3 regions of the Streptomyces sp. BoleA5 genome follow, and region 2 is predicted to be linked to each of the others. Evidence: riboswitches for the same ligand, from Rfam matches in the RefSeq annotation. Region 2 holds a riboswitch; each other region holds the start of a gene.

Region 1 (7,313 bases), on a different contig from region 2:
CCGGCTGGTCGTCGACCGCGGCGCCTTCCGCCTCGACGTGACGCTCACCGCCGCCCCCGGCGAGGTGCTCGCCCTCCTCGGCCCCAACGGCGCGGGCAAGACCACCGCGCTGCGGGCCCTGGCCGGGCTGACCCCGCTGACCGCCGGCCACCTGCGGCTGGACGGCGCCGCCCTGGACGGGACGCCTCCCGAGACCCGGCCGGTGGGCGTGGTCTTCCAGGACTACCTGCTCTTCCCGCACCTGTCGGCGCTGGACAACGTCGCCTTCGGTCCGCGCTGCCGCGGCGTGCCCAAGGCGCGCGCCCGCGCCGAGGCCGCCGAGTGGCTGGAGCGCATGGGCCTGGCCGAGCACGCCGGGGCCCGGCCCCGCCGGCTCTCCGGCGGCCAGGCACAGCGCGTCGCCCTCGCCCGGGCGCTGGCGACCAGGCCCCGGCTGCTGCTCCTGGACGAGCCGCTGGCCGCGCTCGACGCCCGCACGCGTCTGGAGGTCCGCTCCGGACTCCGCCGCCATCTGGCCGACTTCGAGGCGGTGGCCGTCCTGGTCACCCACGACCCGCTGGACGCCATGGTGCTGGCCGACCGGCTGGTGGTCATCGAGCACGGCGGCTGCGTGCAGGAGGGCACCCCCGCCGAGATCGCCCGCCGCCCGCGCACCGACTACATCGCGCACCTCGTCGGCCTCAACCTCTACCGGGGCCGCGCCGACGGCCACACCGTACGGATCGACGGCGGACCCGCCATCACCACCACGGAGGAACTGTCCGGCCCGGCCTTCGTCGCCTTCCCGCCCGGCGCCGTCACCCTCCACCGGGAGCGCCCCACCGGTTCCAGCGCCCGGAACATGTGGCAGGGCCGGGTCGCCGGCCTGGAGTCGCACGGAGACCAGATCCGCGTGGACGTCCGGGGAGAACTCCCGCTCGCCGCCGACCTCACCACGGTGGCCACCGCGGAACTCGGGCTGCACCCCGGCGCCGAGGTGTGGGCCACCGTCAAGGCGGCCCAGACGCACGCCTACCCGGACTGAGGCCCGCCGGGTCAGGGCGGCGTCAGGAGTACGCCGACCGGCGACAAGGGGACGACAAGGAGCCCCCGCGGGCGCCGCGCCCGGGTCTTCCATGGGGGACATGGATGACGCCGGACACCACCGCGTGGTCGTGGGGCTGAGCGGCTCCCTCGGCAGCCTCACGGCGCTGCACCGGGCCGCCGCCGAGGCACGCCGTACGGGCGCGGTGCTCGTCGCCGTGCTCGCCTGGGAACCGCCGGGCGGGGAGTTCGCCTACCGGCGCTCCCCCTGCCCCCCACTGCTGGACGCCGGGCAGGACCGGGCCCGGCGGCGGCTGCTCGACGCCGTCGAGTCCGCCTTCGGCCGGCTCCCGGAGGACCTCCCCTTGCGCGCGCTGACCGTCCGCGGGCCCGCGGGGTGGGCGCTGACCCAGGTCGCGAACCGCCCGGACGACGTACTGGTGGTGGGCGCCGGGCGACGCGGCCGGCTGCGCCGGCTGCTGAGCCCCTCGGTGGCCCGGCACTGCCTCGCCCACGCGGTCTGCCCGGTGCTCGCCGTACCCCGCTCGCCGCTCCACGGGGTCCTCGAGGACATGCACCGCCGCAACACCTGGCGGCTGCCCCTGCACACCGCCGCGCCCCTGCGCTGAACCCTCGCCGACCAGGCCGGCAGCGCCATCGCCGGCACGCCCCCCCGCCGCGGCCCCCCGACCGGTCCCGGCGGGACACCACCCTTCGAGCCGGCGGGAGGAGACGGGGCGGACGGGGGCGTATCGTCCCCTTATAGGTGGTGTCGGCCCGATGGTGGAGCCACACATGGTGGTGACTGCCCCCGCGCGGGAGCTGCTGGACCAGGTGCTCGCCGAAGTGGTGCGCGAGACGGGCGCCCGTGTCGGTGCGGTCTTCCTGCTGATGCCCGAGGGCCGCGCGCTGGGGTTGGAGGTCATCACCGGGGCGCCGCGCGAGCTGTCGATGCCGTGGTCGCGGCTGCCCATGGAGCGGTCGACCCCGGTGGCCGACGCCGTACGGGAGGGCCGGACGATCCGGGTCGGCTCCCGGGACGACTGCTGCGTCCCGTGCCCCCGTCATGAGGCCTTGTCACTTCCGGCCCGGGGCCCAACACTGGTGTCCATGCCGGTGGTTGCGCTGCTGGGAACGCTGGACACCAAGGGCACCGAGTACGGCTGGCTGCGGGACCGCCTCCTGCGCGCCGCCGTCGAGGTCGTGCTGATCGACGCGGGCGTGGCCGGCGAGCCCCTCGTGACCCCCGACATCCCCCGCTCCGTCGTGGCCTCCGCCGCGGGTGCGGACGCCGAACGGCTGCGCAGGGCGGGCGACCGCGGCACCGCGGTGACGGTCATGGCCGAGGGGGCGGCCCGGGTGGTGCGCCGGCTGCACGACGAGGGCAGGCTGCACGGCGTGCTGGCCGTCGGGGGCAGCGGCGGCACCTCGATCGCCACCCGCGCGATGCGGGAGCTGCCGCTGGGCGTGCCGAAGCTGATGGTCTCCTCGATGGCCGCGGGCGACGTCTCCCCGTACGTCGGCTCGACCGACATCGCCATGATGTACAGCGTCGTCGACATCGCGGGCGTCAACCGGGTGTCGGCGCCGATCCTGGCGAACGCGGCCGACGCCATCGCCGGGATGGCCAGGGGCTTCGCCGGGGCGCCCGCCGCGCCCGCCGGGGACCGGCCGCTGGTGGCGGCGAGCATGGCGGGGGTGACGACCCCCGGGGTCGACGCCGCCCGGGCGCGGCTCACCGAACTCGGCTACGAGGTGCTGGTCTTCCACTCCGTGGGCTCCGGCGGCCGCTCCCTGGAGTCGCTCGCCGGGGAGGGCATGTTCAGCGGGGTGCTCGACCTGACGCTCAGCGAGCTCGCCGACGAGCTGGTGGGCGGCGCCTTCGGCGCGGGGCCCGACCGGCTGCGCGCCGCGGGCCGCGCCGGACTGCCCCAGGTGGTGAGCCCGGGAGCGCTCGACATGGTCAAGTTCGGCCCGCTCGGCTCGCTGCCGGACCGCTTCCGGGCCCGTCACGTCCACGTCCACAACCCGTCGGTGACCGTGATCCGCACCTCCGCCGCCGAGTGCGCCGAACTCGGCCGTCAGGTCGCCGCGAAGCTGCGCGCGGCCACCGGCCCGGCCACGCTCCTGCTGCCGCTGCGCGGGCTGTCCACCCTCGGGGCGCCGGGCGGGCCGTACCACGACCGGGCGGTGGACGGGGTGCTGTTCCACACCCTCCGCGAGGAGTTGCGCGGCAGCCGGGTGGAGGTCGCCGAGTACGACACGCACCTCAACGACCCCGCCTTCGGCCGCGCCGCGGCGGACCGGCTGCACGCGCTCGTCTCCTCCGTGCACGCGACCGCCCGCACGACGCGCTGAGCGTCGTACGGGCGGTCGTGCGTACGGTGCGGCGGGCCCGGCCGAGGGCCCGGACGGCGGCCCTAGACGGAGGCCGCCGTGCCCGCGCCCACGGCGTCGCGCCCCGCGGAGGCGGCGGCCGGGGCCGGTTCCAGCAGGCGTCCGGCCAGGTGGCCGAAGACCAGCCCGAAGGAGGTCCACAGCGTCAGCTGGACCGCCAGCGCCGCCAGACGGAACTGCCACAGCAGTTGCGCCGGGAAGTGCTCCGGCACCTCGTCGATCCCGGGCAGCAGCGCGTACGCGAGCCCCACGGTCACGACGAGGAAGACGCCGGCGGCCACGGTCGCGTACCAGTTGCCCAGGCGCGGCGCGAGGCGCCTGCCCAGGATCACGGTGGCGATCGCGAGCAGCACGCTGAGCAGCATCATCAGGAAGTACAGCGTGGTGCGTTCGCCGATGGTGTCGGGGTCGCCGACGGCCGGCGGGTTGGCGGGGTACTTCAGGAAGGGCACGACGTAGACCGCGACGAGCGCCGCGGCCGACAGCAGCATCGCCGTCGACCGGGCGCCGAAGCGGCCGATCCGCCCGAGGGCGAAGCAGTAGGCGAGCGCGGCGATGCCGCCCAGCGCCACGCCGTACACGAGGAGGCCGGTGGCCAGACCGGCGGTGGACTGCAGGGCACGGCTGACCGGTTCGGTGCCGCCGTGCTCGTGGGCGTGCGACTCCTCGAACGCGATGGCGGCGTCGACCCGGGACTCGCCCAGCAGGTAGGCGACGACCAGCGCGAACGCGCCGGCGGCGAGGCCGGCCAGCATGCCCCGCACCAGCAGTTGTCTGACGGTGACCGAATTGACGGGGGTGGCGGGGTTCATCGGTGCGGCGCCCCTGTCAGTGGCAGGGGAAGCCGAGCAGGTGGCGCCCGTCGTGCAGCCACTCGTGGACGTTCTCACCGGACATGAGGGACGTGGCCCCCTGCTCGGCACCCACGAAGTAGAGCAGGACCAGCATCAGGACGCCGAAGAAGACCGCCCAGGGCAGGATCGCCCTGATCGGCAGCGTCAAGGGGGCGGCGGAAGGGGCTATGGCCGGCGAGGCGGCGGACTGCGCCATGGCATGACCTCCTGGTGGGAACTCGCGTCCCGGTCGGTGGAGCTCTGTCGGACGACTGCGGGTCTGACTCGCCTGGCGCTGGGCTGGGCTTACAGTGGCGCGACCGTGCCGGATTTGCACCGGACTTCCGCCGTGTCGTCGTGAATGTCGTCGTGACGGTACCGCGATCCGGTGATCCGGCCAAGGGCGCGCGTTCACGCCACGGCATGCGCGGGAGCCGCTTCGGTGCCGCGGGCAGGCCCGGTGCGGGGCGGCAGTCGGCGATTCCAGGTGATCGCCGGAGAACGAGGAGGGTGCATGACGACCCGGGTGACGTTGATCTCACCGGTGGTGAACGCGGCGCTGCGCGAGGCGCGTTTCGACGACGACGTGCCGCCGGACGGGCAGGCGCTCGCCGCCGCCCGCGCCTTGGCCGGTTCGCTGCCCTCCGCGGTACCGGTGCCCGTCTCGCCCACGGTGCGCTGCCACGCGACCGCGCAGGCGCTCGGCCTCGCCGCCGAGGAGACCGCGCCCGCGGGCTGGGCGCTGGGCCGCTGGCGGGGACGCACCCTGGCCGAGGTGAGCGCCGAGGAACCGGAGGCGGTGGCCGCCTGGCTCTCCGACCCGGACGCCGCGCCGCACGACGCCGAGTCGCTGCGCGAGCTGTGCGCCCGCGTCGGCGGCTGGCTCGACGGGCTCGCCGCCACGCCGGGCCGGGTGCTCGCCGTCGTCGAACCGGAGATCGTCCGGGCCTGCGCGGTACGGGCCCTGGGTGCGCCGGAGGCGTCCTTCTGGCGGATCGACGTGCCCCCGCTGACGGCGACGGAATTCAGCGGGCGGTCCGGACGCTGGAACCTGCGGGCGGGGCGCCCGTTGGGCTGACCGGGCACCGGAAGCGCGGCTGAAGCGGGCTGAAGCGGGATGAAGCGCGAACGGGCATACGCGGGGCATGCGCTCCAGCATCAGACAGGCTCTTGCAAGTCAGTCGCAATAGGACTCTATGATTGAGCGTTCGACTTCCGACGCGACCCCGGAGCGGAGCTCTCCATGCATGTACCCGACGGATTCATCGACGCCCCGGTGTCGGTGGCGGCCGGTGCCGTCGCGGCGGCAGCCGTGGCGGTGAGCCTGCGCGGTGCGCGACGCGAACTGGACGAGCGCACCGCGCCGCTGGCCGGACTCGTCTCCGCGTTCATCTTCGCCGTCCAGATGCTCAACTTCCCGGTGGCCGCCGGCACCAGCGGCCACCTCCTCGGCGGAGCGCTCGCGGCGATACTCGTCGGCCCCTATACAGGGGTGTTGTGCGTGTCCGTGGTCCTGCTCATCCAGGGCGTGCTCTTCGCCGACGGCGGCCTCACCGCCCTCGGCGTGAACATCACCGACATGGCGATCGTGACCGTGGTCGTCGCCTACGCCCTCTTCCGCGCTCTGGTCAAGGTGCTGCCGAACGGGCGCGGCGGGGTGACGGGCGCGGCCTTCGTCGCGGCCCTGGTCTCCGTCCCGGCCGCGGCGGTCGCCTTCACCGGGATCTACGCGCTGGGCGGGACGACCGACGTCTCGCTCGGCAAGGTCTTCACCGCCATGGTCGGCGTGCACGTCCTGATCGGCATCGGTGAGGCGGTGATCACCGCCGCGACGGTGGGCGCCGTCATCGCCGTCCGCCCCGACCTCGTCCACGGCGCCCGTGACCTGCGCCGCCCGCTGGAACTGAAGGAGGCGACCGTCTGATGGCGGCCGTGACCGACACCCCGAAGCGCGGCGGCATACGGCCGCTGTGGATCGCCGGCCTGATCGCCGCCCTGGCGCTCGCCGGATTCGTCAGCTACTACGCCTCGGCCAGCCCCGACGGGCTGGAGAAGGTCGCCGCCGACCACGGCATCGACAAGAAGGCCGAGGACCACGCGGCCAAGGACTCGCCGCTGGCGGACTACCAGACCAAGGACGTCGGCGACGCCCGGCTCTCCGGCGGCCTCGCCGGTGTCATCGGTGTCGGCGCCACCCTGGCGCTCGGCACCGGCGTCTTCTGGATCGTCCGCCGCCGGCCGCGCGCGGACGAGGGCTGACGGTGGGCGCGGGCCACGCCCACCGGCTCTACCGGCACGGGCACTCGCCGGTGCACGCGCTGCCCCCGCAGTGCAAGATCGCCGCGGTCTTCTGCTTCGTCCTGGTCGTCGTGTCCACGCCGCGCTCAGCGGTGTGGGCCTTCGGCCTGTACGCCGTGCTGCTGGCCACGGTCGCCGTCGCGGCGCGCGTCCCGGCCGGCTTCCTGCTGCGGCGGCTGCTGATCGAGGTGCCCTTCGTCGCCTTCGCCGTCCTCATGCCCTTCGTCGCCGAGGGGCCGCGCACCGAGGTACTGGGCCTGTCCCTGAGCGTGCACGGCCTGTGGGGCGCCTGGAACATCCTCGCCAAGGGCACCCTCGGCGTCGCCGCCTCCGTGCTGCTGGCCTCCACCACCGAGCTGCGCGAACTCGTCCTCGGCCTGCAGCGGCTGCGGCTGCCGGCGCTGCTGGTGCAGATCGCCTCCTTCATGATCCGTTACGGGGACGTCATCACCGACGAGATGCGCCGGATGCGCGTCGCCCGCCTCTCGCGCGGCTTCGAGGCGCGCGGCCCGCGCCACTGGGGCGTGCTCGCCAAGTCCGCGGGCGCCCTGTTCATCCGCTCCTACGAACGCGGCGAACGCGTCCACCTGGCGATGATCAGCCGCGGCTACGCCGGCAGCATGCCGGTGATCGACGATGTGACCGCCTCACGCGCCCAGTGGTCGTACGCGGCCGTGCTCCCGGCCGCCGCGCTGGCGGTCTGCCTGATGGGATGGTTCCTGTGACCGCTTCGCTCGAGGTCAAGGGCCTCGCCTACGCCTA
Region 2 (7,313 bases):
AGGCCGGTGCGGCCCTCGGTGGCGCGCACGCCCAGCGGCAGCAGCGCCCGCGGCGCGCCCCGGGCGGCAGCAGCGGCGCGGACCGTGTCCTGCCAGTCGAGCACCGGGGAGTCCAGGACCATCCCGGACACCAGGGCCCGCAGCGGGGAGTGGCTGGTCGCCCGGAGCGCCATCGTCGCGCCGGTGGACCAGCCGTGCAGCACCAGCCGGCGCGCGCCGTGCCGGACCGCGTAGCGCATGGCCGCGTCGAGGTCGCGCCATTCGGAGTCGCCGAGGTGGCCGATGCCGTCCCAGGAGGGGGGCGCGCCGGCGTCGTTGCGGTAGGAGAACGCCAGGACGGGCAGCCGCAGTTTGGCCAGGAACGCCATGAGGTTCATGCCGAGTTCGCGGGAGGTGCCGAGGCCGTGTGCGAGCACGACCCAGGTGTCGCGGGCGCCGGGCACGAACCAGGCCGGCAGCAGGCCGAGTTCGGCGGGGATCTCGGCGTCCCGGTACTCCAGGCCGAGGGCCGAGCCAGGGGTGCCTGTGTGCACCTGCGGGGTGAGTCGCAGCGTGTCGCCCGGCGCGACGCCGCCGCGGTTGATCCGCACCAGGCGACGCGTCACGGAGTCCGGGGCCGTCGACAGCACCTCGCCGACCGTGACGTGCACCCCTGCGGCGATCAGGCCGTGCACTCCGCGCCGTACAGTGCCCAGGGTCCGGGTGAGGGTGATGTCCTGCCCGGTCACGGCGTGGACGGTGAGCGGGTCCGGGTCGACGCCGCTCGCGCTCGGCCTCAGGGCAAGCTCGGAGACGTGCCGCCCGGCCGCCACCGCGGCCGCACCGGCACCGAACGCTGTCGTGGCGGCGAGGGCCGCCGCCGTGGTGAGGCGCATCGCTTCCAGTCTCCGCGCGCTCACCCGGGGCGGCCAGTGGGCGGAGCCGTCCGGGCTCAGCCGCGCTCGTCCTCGTGGGCCTCGCGGGGGCGGGGGACGTCGGCGCGGCCGGGCGCTCGCTCCCCGTGGACCTCGGGGCCGTCGTGGACCCCGTACCCCTCGTCCCCCGCGTGCTCCTCTTCCGCCTCGTCCCCGGGCTGGCCGTACTGGCGCAGCCGCTCGGCGACGCGGGCGAGTTCACGCTTGGAGAGCAGCGAGGGCGAGAACCCGGCCACCGAGCGGGCGGCGAGCCACACCTGGCACATCCACTCCAGTTGGGCGGTGCGGTCGTAGGCCTGCTCGAGGTCGTCGCCGTAGACGATGGTGCCGTGGTTGCGCAGCAGGCAGCCCGTGCGGTCCCGGAGCGCGCGCAGGACGTTGGCGGCCAGTTCCTCGCTGCCGTAGGTCGCGTAGTCGGCGACGCGTATCCGGCCGCCCAGGGCCGCCGCCATGTAGTGGATGGCGGGCAGTTCGTAGAGGAGCGTGGAGACGGCCGTGGCGTGCACGGCGTGGGTGTGGACGACGGCGCCCGCGTCGGTGTGCCGGTAGATCGCCAGGTGCATCGCCAGCTCGCTCGTCGGCCGCAGCGCGCCGAGCACCTGCTTGCCGTCCAGGTCGACCCCGACCGTGTCCTCCGGGGCGAGGCGGTGGTAGGGCACCCCGCTGGGGGTGACGAGCACCAGGTCGTCGCCCACCCGCACCGACACGTTGCCGGACGTGCCGACCACGAGACCGTCGTCGACGGAGCGGCGGGCCGTGTCCACCAGGTCCGTCCAGGCCCGCGCCACCGTGTTCCGCACCGACATCCGTGCCACCTCCGAGCGCTGATCCTGACAGGTTGGCCGTTGCCGCCCGCTCTCGGGGCACAGTAACGTCCCGGCACACCTTCCGGACCGAGCACGCATACGAATTGCAGGGGCACCATGACCACCGTCAACGGCGGCATCTCCTTCTGGTACGCGAAGTCAGGCCTCCCGGTACCGCGTGAACCGCTGCCCGGGGACTCCACCGCGGACGTGTGCATCGTCGGGGGCGGCTACACCGGGCTGTGGACCGCCTACTACCTGAAGAAGGCCGTGCCCTTCCTGCGGATCGTCGTCCTGGAGCAGCGCTTCTGCGGCTACGGCGCCTCCGGCCGCAACGGCGGCTGGCTGTACAACGGGATCGCCGGCCGCGACCGCTACGCCGCGCTGCACGGCCGGGAGGCCGCGGTCGCGCTGCAGCGCGCGATGAACGGGACCGTGGACGAGGTGATCCGGGTCGCCGCCGAGGAGGGCATCGACGCGGACGTCCACAAGGGCGGGGTGCTGGAGGTCGCCCACTCCCCCGCGCAACTGGCCCGGCTCAGGGCCTTCCACGAGACGGAGGTCGCCTTCGGCGAGAAGGACCGCCTGCTGCTGGGCGCGGCCGAGTCCGCCGCGCGGATCCGGGTCGCCGGGACGGCCGGCGGCACCTGGACACCGCACGGGGCGCGTATCCACCCGGTGAAGCTGGTGCAGGGACTGGCCCGCACGGTGGAGGCGCTCGGGGTCGTCGTCCACGAGTCGACCCCGGTGACGGAGATCCGGCCGAAGCACGCGGTCACGCCGTTCGGAACCGTGCGCGCCCCCTACGTGCTGCGCTGCACGGAGGGCTTCACCGCCTCGCTCAAGGGCCAGAAGCGGGCGTGGCTGCCGATGAACTCATCGATGGTCGTGACGGAGCCGCTGCCGCGGGAGGTCTGGGACACCATCGGCTGGGAGGGCCGGGAGGCCCTCGGCGACATGGCGCACGCGTACATGTACGCGCAGCGCACCGCCGACGACCGGATCGCCATCGGCGGCCGCGGGGTGCCGTACCGCTTCGGTTCGCGCACGGACAACGACGGCCGCACCCAGGCGGCGACGGTGGAGGCGCTCCGCGAGATCCTCGTGCGCTTCTTCCCGGCGACGGGGCGGGTGGGGATCGACCACGCCTGGTCCGGGGTGCTCGGCGTGCCGCGCGACTGGTGCGCGACCGTCGAGCTGGACCGCTCCACCGGCCTGGGCTGGGCGGGCGGCTACGTCGGCAGCGGTGTCGCCACGGCGAACCTCGCGGCGCGGACGCTGCGGGACCTCGTGCAGATGGACTCCGGCCAGGCGCACGGAACCGAGCTGACGGCCCTGCCGTGGGTGCACCACCGCGTGCGCCGCTGGGAGCCCGAGCCCTTCCGGTGGATCGGGGTGCACGGGCTGTACGCGGCCTACCGCGGCGCCGACCGGCGCGAGCAGGCCGGACGCAGCGTGGAGACCGACCGGGTGGCCCGCATCGCGGACCGCATCTCGGGCCGCCACTAGCCAGAGGAGATTCGGCCGGTACGTGCGGGGCCGGCGCTTGCGCCCGCAGGGCGCGAGACGAACGCGCACGGACCACCGCCGGCACGCCCCCGGTTCGTGCCGCGAGACGGCGGCGGAGCGGGCCGTCGCCGCGTGACCAGGATCTCTTCCTGACCTCCGGAAAGGGGTGGTCGAAGCACGCGAAAGGCCGGATTCCGGGCCGCGGCCGGGGCCGGGCCACACCCCCCGCACGCACCGGCACCGCCGCGCCTCCCCTCGTTCACCTTCCGTTCATCCAGACTCCGTACGGTCGCCACCGCCACTGTCCGATCGAACGAATGCCTGGGTCAATGGAACACATCACGCTCCTGATCGGAATCGTGATCATTACCGCACTCGTGTTCGACTTCACGAACGGTTTCCACGACACCGCCAATGCGATGGCGACCACCATCTCCACTGGCGCACTCAAGCCCAAGACGGCGGTGGCCATGTCCGCCGTGCTCAACCTCGTCGGCGCCTTCCTCTCCGTCGAGGTGGCGAAGACGATCTCCGGCGGGATCCTCGACGAGAGCGCGGGCATCAAGCCCGAGGTGATCTTCGCGGGACTCGTCGGCGCGATCGTCTGGAACCTGCTGACCTGGCTGGCGGGACTCCCCTCCAGCTCCTCCCACGCCCTCTTCGGCGGCCTCATCGGCGCCTCCGTCGCCTCGGCCGGATTCAGCTCGGTCAACGGTGACGCGGTCGTCATGAAGGTCCTGATCCCGGCCGTCTGCGCCCCGGTGGTCGCCGGGGTCGGCGCGATGCTGGCGACCCGGCTGACCTACCGCATCGGCCGCAACGCCGATCCGGCCGCCACCGCCAAGGGCTACCGGGCCGGGCAGATCGCCTCGGCCGGCCTCGTCTCCCTCGCCCACGGCACCAACGACGCACAGAAGACCATGGGTGTCATCACCCTCGCCCTGATCGCCGGCAACGTCGTCGCGCCCGACTCCGACCCGCCGCTGTGGGTCATCGTCTCGGCGGGCATGGCGATCGCGCTCGGCACCTTCATCGGTGGCTGGCGGATCATCCGCACCATGGGCAAGGGCATCACCGACATCCAGCCGCCGCAGGGCTTCGCCGCCCAGACCGGCGCCGCGACCGTCATCCTGGCCTCCTCGCACCTCGGCTTCTCGCTCTCCACCACGCAGGTCTGCTCCGGCTCCGTCATGGGCGCCGGCGTCGGCCGCAAGGGCGGTGTCGTCCGCTGGAGCACCGCGGGCCGGATGTTCGCCGCGTGGGGGCTCACCCTCCCTGCCGCGGGCCTGGTCGCGGCGGGCGCCGCGCTCCTCGCCGACCAGGGCGACTGGGGTGTCACGACGGTCGCCGTCCTGGCGCTCGCCGCGTGCACCGCGATCTGGATCGCCTCCCGCCGCAAGCCCGTCGACCACACCAACGTCAACGAGGGCCACGACGCCGAGGAGCCGGGCGTCATCACCACGGCCATCGCCGCCGTCATCCCGCCGCCCGCGGGGCTGACCACGACCGCCGCCGGCACCGACCCCGCCAAGGCCTCCGCCTGACGGCGGCAGCCGCACCGGCCCCGGAAGGAACCAGCACCATGCACATCGACTGGGCTGCCCTCGGCTCCGTCTTCGGCGTCAGCCTCGCCGTGACCGTCGGACTCGTCGGCCTGTTCACCCTCGGCATCGTCGGCCTGTCCAGGCAGGGCACCGCCGGCGGCGGCGAGGCGGGCACCTCCGCCGCGGGTGGCACCACCGCCCTGGCCCGCACCGGCGCGTACCTGTGCTTCGCGCTGTGCGCGGCGGCGGTGGCGTACGGGATCTACCTGATCGTCGCCTGACCCGCACGTCCCCGCGCACCGCGGTGTGAAGTTGACCTCAGCTCCCGGCCTTCCGGCCGTGAGCTGGGGTTTCTTCTTGTCCACAGGCTGTCGCGATGAGTTGACGGGCCGGAGCGGGGCGTGGTGGTATCGGAACCGCCAAACGGCGGCAGGAGAGGAAGTCCGGTGCGAATCCGGCGCGGTCCCGCCACTGTCACCGGGGAGCGGACCCCCGCCCATGGCCACGGCCCCGACTCGGGGCTGGAAGGCCGGGGGTGCCGCCGATCCGGGAGCCAGGAGACTCTCGTCGCCGGTCACGTCGAACCAGGGCGCGGACCCTGAGTGAGGACTCCTGTGATGCGCGGCTCCGGCCGTTCACCCGGCACCGGCGTCGCGGCGCCGTGCGCGTTCGCCACCGGCGCCGCCCTCGGCTGGCTCGCCGACCTGGCCCTCGCCGACCCGCGCCGCGGTCACCCCGTCGCGGTGTTCGGCCGCGCCGCCGCCCGCCTGGAGCGGGCGCTGTGGCGCGACCACCGCGGTCGCGGCGCCCTCCACACGGCCCTGTGCGCGGGCGGCGCCGTGGCGGCCGCGGCCGGGCTCCAGCGTGCCGTGCGCCGTTCCGGAGCGGCGTCCGTCGCCCTGACGGCGGCGGCGACCTGGGCCGTGCTCGGCGGGACATCCCTGGTACACGAGGCACGGATCGTCGGTGCCGCCCTGTCCACCGGTGACATGGAGGCGGCGCGCGAGCGGCTGCCCCATCTGTGCGGCCGCGACCCGCAGGCGCTGGACGAGGCGCAACTGGCCCGGGCGGTGGTGGAGTCCGTCGCGGAGAACACCTCGGACGCCGTCGTGGGGGCCCTGGTGTGGGGTGCGCTGGGCGGCGTACCGGGGCTCGTGGGCTTCCGGGCGGTCAACACCCTGGACGCGATGGTGGGTCACAAGTCGCCGCGGCACCGGCGGTTCGGCTGGGCCGCGGCCCGGCTGGACGACGTCGCCGGCTACCCCGGCGCCCGGCTGACCGCCGCGCTCGCGGTGCTGGCCGGCCCCGACCCCCGGGGGGCGTGGCGGGCCTGGCGCACGGACGGCCCCCGGCATCCCAGCCCGAACGCGGGGCCGGTGGAGGCCTCGTTCGCCGGGGCGTTGGGCGTGCGCCTCGGGGGGACGCTTGCCTATGACGGGCGGGTGGAGCACCGGCCCGTGCTGGGGGCGGGGAACCGGCCGGTGGAGGTACGGGACATCGAACGGGCGGCGCGGTTGTCGCGGCGGGTCGGCGCGCTGGCGCTGGTGGTCGCGGTGGGCGGGCGCCTGGCGTGGGGCGCGGTCGCCCGGGGGAGGGACTCATGAGGGGCGGGGGCCTGCTGGTCGCGGGGACCACGTCGGACGCCGGCAAGAGCGTCGTCACGGCGGGGATCTGCCGGTGGCTGACGCGGCAGGGCGTGTCCGTGGCGCCGTTCAAGGCGCAGAACATGTCGCTGAACTCGTACGTGACCCGCGAGGGCGCCGAGATCGGCCGCGCCCAGGCGATGCAGGCCCAGGCCGCGCGCGTGGAGCCGTCGGCCCTGATGAACCCGGTGCTGCTCAAGCCCGGCGGGGACCGCACGAGCCAGGTCGTCCTGATGGGGCGCCCGGTGGGCGAGATGAGTGCGCGCGGCTACCACAACGGGAGCCGCGCGGAGCTGCTGGAGACCGTCACCGGCTGCCTGGAGGAGCTGCGCGGGCGGTACGACGCGGTGATCTGCGAGGGCGCCGGCAGCCCGGCCGAGATCAACCTGCGGCGGGGCGACATCGTCAACATGGGCCTGGCGCGGGCCGCCCGGCTCCCGGTGGTCGTGGTCGGCGACATCGACCGGGGAGGGGTCTTCGCCTCGTTCTTCGGGACGACGGCGCTGCTCGCCCCGGAGGACCAGGAACTGGTCTGCGGATACCTGGTCAACAAGTTCCGCGGCGACGTGTCCCTGCTGGAGCCGGGTCTTGAGATGCTGCGCGGGCTGACCGGACGCCGCTTCTACGGGGTGCTGCCGTTCCGGCACGGCCTCGGCATCGACGAGGAGGACGGGCTGCGGATGTCGCTGCGCGGCAGCGTCCGGGAGTCGGACACGGCGCCGCCGCACGGCGAGGACGTCCTGCGGGTCGCCGTCGCGGCGGTCCCGCTGATGTCGAACTTCACCGACGTGGACGCGCTCGCCGCCGAGCCCGGTGTCCTCGTCCGCTTCGTGGACCGGCCGGAGGAGCTCGCCGACGCCGACCTCGTGGTGCTGCCCGGCACCCGCGGCACGGTCA
Region 3 (7,313 bases), on a different contig from region 2:
TCCTCGACGGTGTCGGTGACGAAGTGCGCGAGCGGGTCCTGGCCCACGGTGCCGACGACATGGGCGAGTTCGCGCGGCCGGTGGGTGCGGGTGTCGTGCCCGGCGACGGTGACCCGGCCGGTGAGGACGCCTCCGGTGAAGTGCGGCACGAGGCCGGAGACGGCGCCCAGCAGCGTGGACTTGCCCGTGCCGGAGGGCCCGACGACCAGGCAGAGTTCGCCCTCGGGGACGGTCAGGTCGACACCGGCGACGGCGGGTCCGGCGGCGCCGTCGTACGTGACGGAGACCTGCTCGAAGCGGATCACGGGCGGGCTCCCTTCAGGTGTGCGGGCAGCAGTCCGAGCAGGACGGCGGCCGCGGGCCACAGCGGCAGCGAGGGCGCGGTCAGCGGTACCACGGGCGGGTCCAGGCCGGCGGGGGAGGCGGCGGCGGCCCAGATCGTCAGCGCGGCGACGGCCACCCCCGAGGCGGTGATCAGCCATGCCGTCGCGTCCCAGCGGTCGGGGCGGTAACGGGTACGGACGGAGCGGCGCCCGCCGAGCCGCAGCCCGGCGACGGCGGCGGCCAGTCCGGCCAGCAGCAGCGGCAGGCCGTACGCGGCTCCCGTGGCGGCCAGCAGCGCGTACGTGCCCGCGCACAGTCCGAGCAGGCCGCCGAGGGTGAGCGCGGCGGTCGCCCGGCGCACGGCAGGCGGCACCGCGGCGGTGCGTCCGTAACCGCGGGCGTCCATGGCGGCGGCGAGGGCGACGGAACGCTCCAGGGCGCCCTCGAGCACGGGCAGGCCGACCTCGAGCAGCGCCCGTACGCCCTTCTCCGTGCGGCCCCGCAGTCTGCGGGCCGTCCGCAGCCGCCGCACGTCGGCGACCAGATGGGGCGCGAACGTCATCGCGACGACCACGGCGACGCCCGCCTCGTACAGGACGCCGGGCAGCGACTTCAGCAGCCTGGCCGGGTTGGCCAGGGCGTTCGCGGCACCGAGGCACGCCAGGAGGGTGGCCAGCCGCATGCCCTCGCGAAAGGCGAACCACAGCCCCTCGGCGGTCACCCGCCCGCCGAGACGGACGCCCTGCGCCCAGTCGGGGAGCGGCACTTCGGGGAGGGTCAGCAGGGTGTGCGTGCCGGGGATCGGCGAGCCCAGGACGACGGCGAAGGCGAGCCGGATGACGACGACCACCAGGCCCAGGCGCAGGAACGCGGCGTACGACCGCGACCAGGGCGTGTCCGGCACCCGGCACACGGCCACGACGTAACCGGCGACGGCGGCGAGCAGCGCGAGAAGCGCCGGATTCGTCGTCCGCGACGCGGCGGTGGAGAGGCCCAGCGCCCACAGCCACCACGCCCCGGCGTGCGGCCCGCGCGCCCGGCCCGCAGGCCGCGGGCCCGCGGCGCCGGCCTGCCCGGTGCGTTCCGGCCGCCGTCGCAGCGCCCGCAAGCGGCCGGAGCCGCCGCCGTTTCGGGGGCCTCGGCGAAGGGGGTGCTCGTCGCTGCCCGCGGGCACGATCGCCCGCCGGGGCCGGACCGCCGCGCCGGAACGGTGGGTGACCGGGGCGGGCGAGGCGGGGGTTGCCGATGCCCGGGCCTCGGCGGCGGCCGGGCCGGCCGTGCGTGGTGTCCCGCCGGAGCCGGGGGTGATGGCCGGCTCGATCGACACCGGTGTGCCGGGGCGGGGTTGCCGACGGGCAGCGGGGGTCGCCGAGCGGGCGTCCGGGGTGGGCGAGGCGTCGCGGGTGGGCGAGGCGTCGCGGCTGCGCGGGCGCGGCCGGGGAAGCAGCGCGAGGGCTCGCGATGCCCTGGACAGCCCGTCGGTCGCGTTCGCCGTGCGTGGTGCGCCGGGGGTGTCACCGGACGGCACGACTGATCGCTGTCGCGGCCGGGGCGGAGCAGCGTCGGCGGAACGGCGGGTGTCCGGGGTGGGCGAGCCGTCGCGGCGGTCACGGGGGCGCAGCCGAACCGGCAGCGTGAGTGCCCTCGGCGGTCGGGGCAGGGGTGTGCCGGCGGTCACGGGCGGTCGCTCCGGCGGCGGCGGACCTGCCAGGCGGCGGCCGCGACGACGAGGAGGACGACTCCTGCGGCGCCGTACGTGCCGAGCGCGGGGCCCGGGGAAGAGGTGGGGGCGGGGGGTGCGGCGGCGTCGGCGACCTGCTCGCCGCAGCCCTTGGCGGGGTAGCCGGCGATGGCGCAGACCAGGCCCGCGGAGTTGTAGCGGAGCGGGGGCGCGACGGCGGCCAGGGCGTCGGCGGAGGTGGCGTCGGCGGGGACGCGGGCGCAGGCGGTGCGGATGGCCGGGGCGTCGGCGGCGGTGCCGAAGTCGAGCAGCAGGGCGACCCGCTTGGTGCCCGGGCGGGCCGGGGTGCCCTCGCAGACGGCGGCGAACCGGGCCGTGCCGCGGGGGCGGGCGGCCGAGTCGGCGTCGGGGCTGACGCCGAAGCGCCAGCCCTCCACGGCACCGTCGCCGGGGCGGCTGAGGGCCGGCCCGGTCGTCGCGTACGTCCAGGCGCCGGTGGCGGCGTCACGCTGCCAGAAGGACCAGTACCGGTAGGCGGCCGCGTGCGCGGGCGTCGAGACGAGGGCGGCCACCAGGGCCAGGAGGAGTGCCGCCGCCGTGAGGGGCGGCCGCCTCACAGCCGGTGCTTCCGGCCGGCGAGCAGCACCCCGATGCCGATGCCGGCGACCAGGCAGGCGCCCACGATCCACCACACCGAACTGCCGTCCGAGGACTCGGGCTTCTGCTGGGCGACCGGGCCGAGGGCGCTGAGCCGCGTGACGTGGTCCCGCATCGGGTTGCCGGTGGCGTACGCGGCGAGGGCGAGCTGTGCGAGGGCGGTGGGGTTGTCCTTCGCCCAGGCGCCGGAGTTGGCGGCGAGCCAGTTGTAGGCGCCCTTGGCGGCGTCGAGATGGCCGCCGGCGACGAGGGCGATGACGGCGTCGGCGGTGGTGCCGAAGTCGGGGGTCTTCTGGTCGGAGCCCGGGGTGACGGCGTCGAAGTGGCCGCCGCCGGCGGTGAGCCGGGCCGCGAGCCAGGCGGCGCCCGCGTCGGAGGCGCTGCCGCCGCACCCGTCGCGCACGGGGACGTCGCGGCCGGGGGCCTCGACGACGAGGCCCGCGCCCTCGGCGCCGCGCACGGCGTCGGCGGTGGCCTTGGCGTTGGCCGCGAGGTCACCCGACTTGGGGTCGGGCTGGTAGGCGAACGCGCCGCCGTCCTTCTTGCCGCAGGCCAACTGGAGGGAGCGCAGCGCGTCGTAGGGCGACAGGCCGTCGGTGGTCACGGACTTGACGTCGGTGCCGGCGGCCTTGAGGCCGCCGATGACGACGCCCGTGGAGTCGGCGTCGGAGGCTCCGCCGGGGTTGTACGACCAACCGCCGTCGCGGTTCTGCACCTTGGCGAGCCACTCGGCGGCGCGCTTGACGGCGAAGTCCTGCCCGTGGACGGCGAGCGCCTGGACGGCTATGGCGGTGGCGTTGGTGTCCTCGGTCCCCGGGTCGCAGGGCGCCGTCGGGTCGGGACGGTACGAGGCGAATCCGCCGTCCGCGCACTGCTGCCCGGCGAGCCACTTCACCGCGTCACCGGCCGGTTCCATGTCGGCCGCGTGCAGCGCCAGCAGCGCGTACGACTGGCGCCACACGCCGTCGTACGTCGGGTCGGCGTCCCCGTACAGCGCGGCGGGGGCCGCTGCCGGCGAGGGTGACGGCGACGCGGCTATGAGGAGCGTGCTGAAGGCGGCCAGGGCGGCCGCGGCGGTGCGGCGCAGATGCATCGGGTGGTGCCTTTCGGGTGAGCGGTCGCGCAGACGGATGCGGGCGCGCGGTCACGGCACCGGGCTCCGGCTCCGTGTACCTCGACGGAAGAGCCGCTCCCGTCCGCGCGGGTGCTCCGGCTGGGCCCTCCCCGGCCGGGGACGGCTCACGGTTGCGGGTCAGCGCCGGATTCGCACCGGCTTCCCCCGCTCGGACGTGATTGGACTTGGTTGTGTCGAGCACACCTTAGCCGGGACCGCGTGCCGCGCCGTGCCCGGCCTGGTGCGGTCTGCCTCACACCGGCCGCTCACACCGCGGTGTACGCGACCGGGTCGGAACCGGGCACCGGTTCGGCGTGCCCGAGCTTGACCAGGCGGCGCAGGTGGGCCTCGGCCTCGGCGACGGCGATGTTCCGGGAGGGGAAGGGGATCTGCTCCCAGAGGCGGTTCCACCGCATGGCCGCGGCGAGCTCCCACGGGGTGCGGGGGGCCTCGGCGATCAGGGCGCGGAGCGAGACGAGGCGGGCGGTGTGGTGGTCCGGCAGTTCGCGTACCCGGGCGCCGGCGCCGGTGGAGGCGTGCTCGTGGGCGGGCAGCACCTCGGCGTCGGCGACCCCCTTGACCCCGCCACCCAGGTCGGGCCGCTGGTCGCCCGCCGCCGGCAGCAGCGCTCCCTGGACTACGTCGCCTTCAGGCAGCAGGAGGGCGCCAAGGTCCTCACCGGCGGCGGCCGCCCGCAGGCGCAGCCCACCGGCTGGTACGTCGAGCCCACCCTCTTCGGCGACGTGTCCAACTCCATGCGGATCGCCCGCGAGGAGATCTTCGGCCCGGTCATCTGCCTGCTGCCGTACGAGGACGAGGCGGAGGCCGTCCGCATCGCCGACGACTCCGACCACGGCCTTCCGGCAGGGTCTGTACCGGCGATCCGCCGGCGCACCGGCACGTTCGACGTCAACACCTTCAGCCGCGACATGCTCGGCCCCTTCGGCGGCTACAGGAACTCCGGGCTCGGGCGCGAGTTTCGGGCCGGAGGAGCTGGGCGAGTACCTGGAGCACAAGATGGTCCACCTGCCCGCCGGCTGGGAGGGCTGACCCCGTGGGGGACCGCTGGCACATCGAGGTCGACCGGGGAGTGCGCATCGGCACGGGCATGTGCGTGAGCTCCGCGCCGGGCGGCTTCACCCTGGCCTCCGCCCGGCAGTCCCACGCGGCGGCGGAGGGCTGCCCGGTGGAGGCGATCAGCATCGCGCTGGCCGACTGGCGAGGCCGTCTTCCCGCCCGAGGAGCGACGTGCCGGGGTCACGCCTGCGCGCGGCGCGGATCGGTCAGGTCGATGAGCCGGCAGACGGTCTCGATGTCGATCTTCACCTGGGCGATCGAGGCGCGCCCGGACAGCCAGGTCACAAGCGCCGAGTGCCATGTGTGCTCGATGACGCGCACCGCGGACAGCAGCTCGGGCCCGGGCGGCCCGTCCAGCCGCATCGCGTCCAGCACGATCGCGGTCGTCAGCCGCGAAACGGCGTCCACCTCCGGGCTCACGGAACGGTCGGCGAAGGTCAGCGCCCGCACCATGGCGTCCGCGAGGTGCGGCTCCCGCTGCATCGCGCGGAACGCGCGCATCAGCGTCTCCGCCACGCGGTCCGCGGGCGCGGCAGCCGAGGGCGGACGCTTGCGCAGCGCCTCGTGGAGGTGCTCCAGCTGGTCACGCATCGTGGCGACGAGCAGATGGATCTTGGACGGGAAGTAGCGGTAGAGGGTGCCGAGCGCGACGTTCGACTGCTCGGCGACCTCGCGCATCTGGACGGCGTCGAATCCGCCCCGCACGGCGAGCTCGGCGCTGGTGCGCAGGATGCGGCGCCGCCGGGCTTCCTGACGTTCGGTCAGCGGCACGGGGGACGGCGTCGGCTGAGGAGCTGCGGTCATCTGTCCCAATCCGAATCTGTGCGCCGTGCGGAACCTTCCCCAGCGTACTGCGGTGCCTTGCCGCGGGGTCCGCTCTGTTCCGCCGCCGTGTGCGGCTGCGCCGGGCTGCCCGGTGGGTGCCCTTTGCGGCCGGTGGTTGTGTGCGGGTTGTTTGCTGCGGCGGGCGGGTGGGTGAACCCCCCCCACGGCCCCCACCGCGGCGTGGCGGGAATCACCCGCACCAGCCAGAACCCCCCGCACGGCTACAGGTATCTTCGTGCTCTCGGGCCAACTCCTGAGTAACCGATTCTGAAACTTGTTCTACCAACGCACGGGCGGCTACGCTCCCGCTGAAGTGCAGTGAGAAGGGGGCCGTGAGTGACCGCAGAGGCCAGGCCGCTCCGGATCGCGCTGCTCACCTACAAGGGGAACCCGTTCTGCGGTGGCCAGGGCGTCTACGTGCGCCATCTGTCCAGGGAACTCGCCCGGCTCGGCCATAGCGTCGAGGTGATCGGGGCCCAGCCCTACCCCGTGCTCGACGAGGTCGGTGACGGGGTGCGCCTCACCGAGCTGCCGAGCCTGGACCTCTACCGCCAGCCCGACCCCTTCCGCACCCCGAAGCGCGACGAGTACCGCGACTGGGTGGACGCGCTGGAGGTCGGCACGATGTGGACCGGCGGGTTCCCGGAGCCGCTGACGTTCAGCCTGCGGGCCCGCCGTCACCTGGCCGCCCGGCGGGGCGCCTTCGACGTCATCCACGACAACCAGACCCTCGGCTACGGCCTGCTCGGCGGCCCGGACGCCCTCGGCGCGCCGCTGGTGACGACGATCCACCACCCCATCACCGTCGACCGGCAGCTCGAACTCGACGCCGCGCAGGGGTGGAAGCGCCGGGCGTCGGTCCGCCGCTGGTACGGCTTCACCCGGATGCAGAAGCGGGTCTCGCGCCGGCTGCCGTCCGTGCTCACCGTCTCCGGGAGTTCCCGCCAGGAGATCGTCGACCACCTCGGGGTGCGCGAGGACCGGGTGCACGTGGTGCACATCGGCGCGGACACCGCGCTGTTCTCGCCGGACCCGTCCGTGCCCGAGGTGCCGGGGCGGATCGTGACCACCTCCAGCGCCGACGTGCCGCTCAAGGGCCTGGTCCACCTCGTGGAGGCGCTCGCGAAGCTGCGCACCGAGCACCCCGACGCGCACCTCGTCGTCGTCGGCAAGCGGGCCGACGACGGCCCGGTGGCCGCCGCCATCGAGCGGTACGGGCTCGGCGGCGCCGTCGACTTCGTCAAGGGCATCAGCGACGAGGAGCTGGTCGACCTGGTGCGCGGCGCCCAGGTGGCGTGCGTGCCGTCGCTGTACGAGGGCTTCTCGCTGCCGGCCGCCGAGGCCATGGCCACCGGGACGCCGCTGGTCGCCACGACCGGCGGCGCCATCCCCGAGGTCGCCGGGCCCGACGGCGAGACGTGCCTCGCCGTGCCGCCGGGGGACCCGGGCGCGCTGGCGACGGCGCTCGGCCGGCTGCTGCGCGACTCCGAGCTGCGCCGCCGCCTCGGTCTGGCCGGCCGGGAACGCGTACTGGCCCGCTTCACCTGGGAGCGGGCCGCCATCGGCACCGCCGAGCACTACCGTGCGGCGATCGAGGCCGCCGCGGGGCCGCGGCCCACTGTCCAGTCACCGTCC

The links. A riboswitch is a leader RNA that binds a small molecule or an ion and turns the genes downstream of it on or off. The one in region 2 is predicted to bind cobalamin.
Region 1: linked by a shared signal. The riboswitch ahead of B085_RS0113615 (CbtB domain-containing protein) and the one ahead of B085_RS0121355 (cobalamin biosynthesis protein) in region 2 are both predicted to bind cobalamin.
Region 3: linked by a shared signal. The riboswitch ahead of B085_RS0101835 (prenyltransferase/squalene oxidase repeat-containing protein) and the one ahead of B085_RS0121355 (cobalamin biosynthesis protein) in region 2 are both predicted to bind cobalamin.

What each region holds. Positions count from the first base shown of each region.
Region 1 is NZ_KB892098.1:61,293-68,605, forward strand. Features, by position in the region: gene B085_RS0113595 (ABC transporter ATP-binding protein) at 1-1,024, shown strand, start outside; gene B085_RS0113600 (universal stress protein) at 1,116-1,652, shown strand; gene B085_RS0113605 (Tm-1-like ATP-binding domain-containing protein) at 1,819-3,381, shown strand; gene B085_RS0113610 (CbtA family protein) at 3,444-4,232, opposite strand; gene B085_RS0113615 (CbtB domain-containing protein) at 4,249-4,470, opposite strand; cobalamin riboswitch at 4,509-4,646, opposite strand; gene B085_RS0113620 (histidine phosphatase family protein) at 4,768-5,331, shown strand; partial or broken gene B085_RS42285 (energy-coupling factor ABC transporter permease) at 5,497-6,512, shown strand; gene cbiQ (cobalt ECF transporter T component CbiQ) at 6,515-7,276, shown strand; gene B085_RS0113635 (ABC transporter ATP-binding protein) at 7,273-7,313, shown strand, end outside.
Region 2 is NZ_KB892107.1:54,108-61,420, forward strand. Features, by position in the region: gene B085_RS0121330 (alpha/beta hydrolase family protein) at 1-875, opposite strand, end outside; partial or broken gene B085_RS0121335 (class II aldolase/adducin family protein) at 1,070-1,720, opposite strand; gene B085_RS0121340 (NAD(P)/FAD-dependent oxidoreductase) at 1,838-3,229, shown strand; gene B085_RS0121345 (inorganic phosphate transporter) at 3,559-4,773, shown strand; gene B085_RS0121350 (hypothetical protein) at 4,812-5,054, shown strand; cobalamin riboswitch at 5,208-5,337, shown strand; gene B085_RS0121355 (cobalamin biosynthesis protein) at 5,391-6,377, shown strand; gene B085_RS0121360 (cobyric acid synthase) at 6,374-7,313, shown strand, end outside.
Region 3 is NZ_KB892090.1:385,532-392,844, forward strand. Features, by position in the region: gene B085_RS0101820 (ABC transporter ATP-binding protein) at 1-305, opposite strand, end outside; gene B085_RS40910 (CbiQ family ECF transporter T component) at 302-1,423, opposite strand; gene B085_RS0101830 (SCO2322 family protein) at 1,999-2,622, opposite strand; gene B085_RS0101835 (prenyltransferase/squalene oxidase repeat-containing protein) at 2,619-3,755, opposite strand; cobalamin riboswitch at 3,844-3,970, opposite strand; partial or broken gene B085_RS0101840 (MBL fold metallo-hydrolase) at 4,043-4,339, opposite strand; partial or broken gene B085_RS0101845 (aldehyde dehydrogenase family protein) at 4,334-4,826, shown strand; partial or broken gene B085_RS50360 (ferredoxin) at 4,831-5,071, shown strand; gene B085_RS0101850 (TetR family transcriptional regulator) at 5,034-5,657, opposite strand; gene B085_RS0101855 (glycosyltransferase family 4 protein) at 6,015-7,313, shown strand, end outside.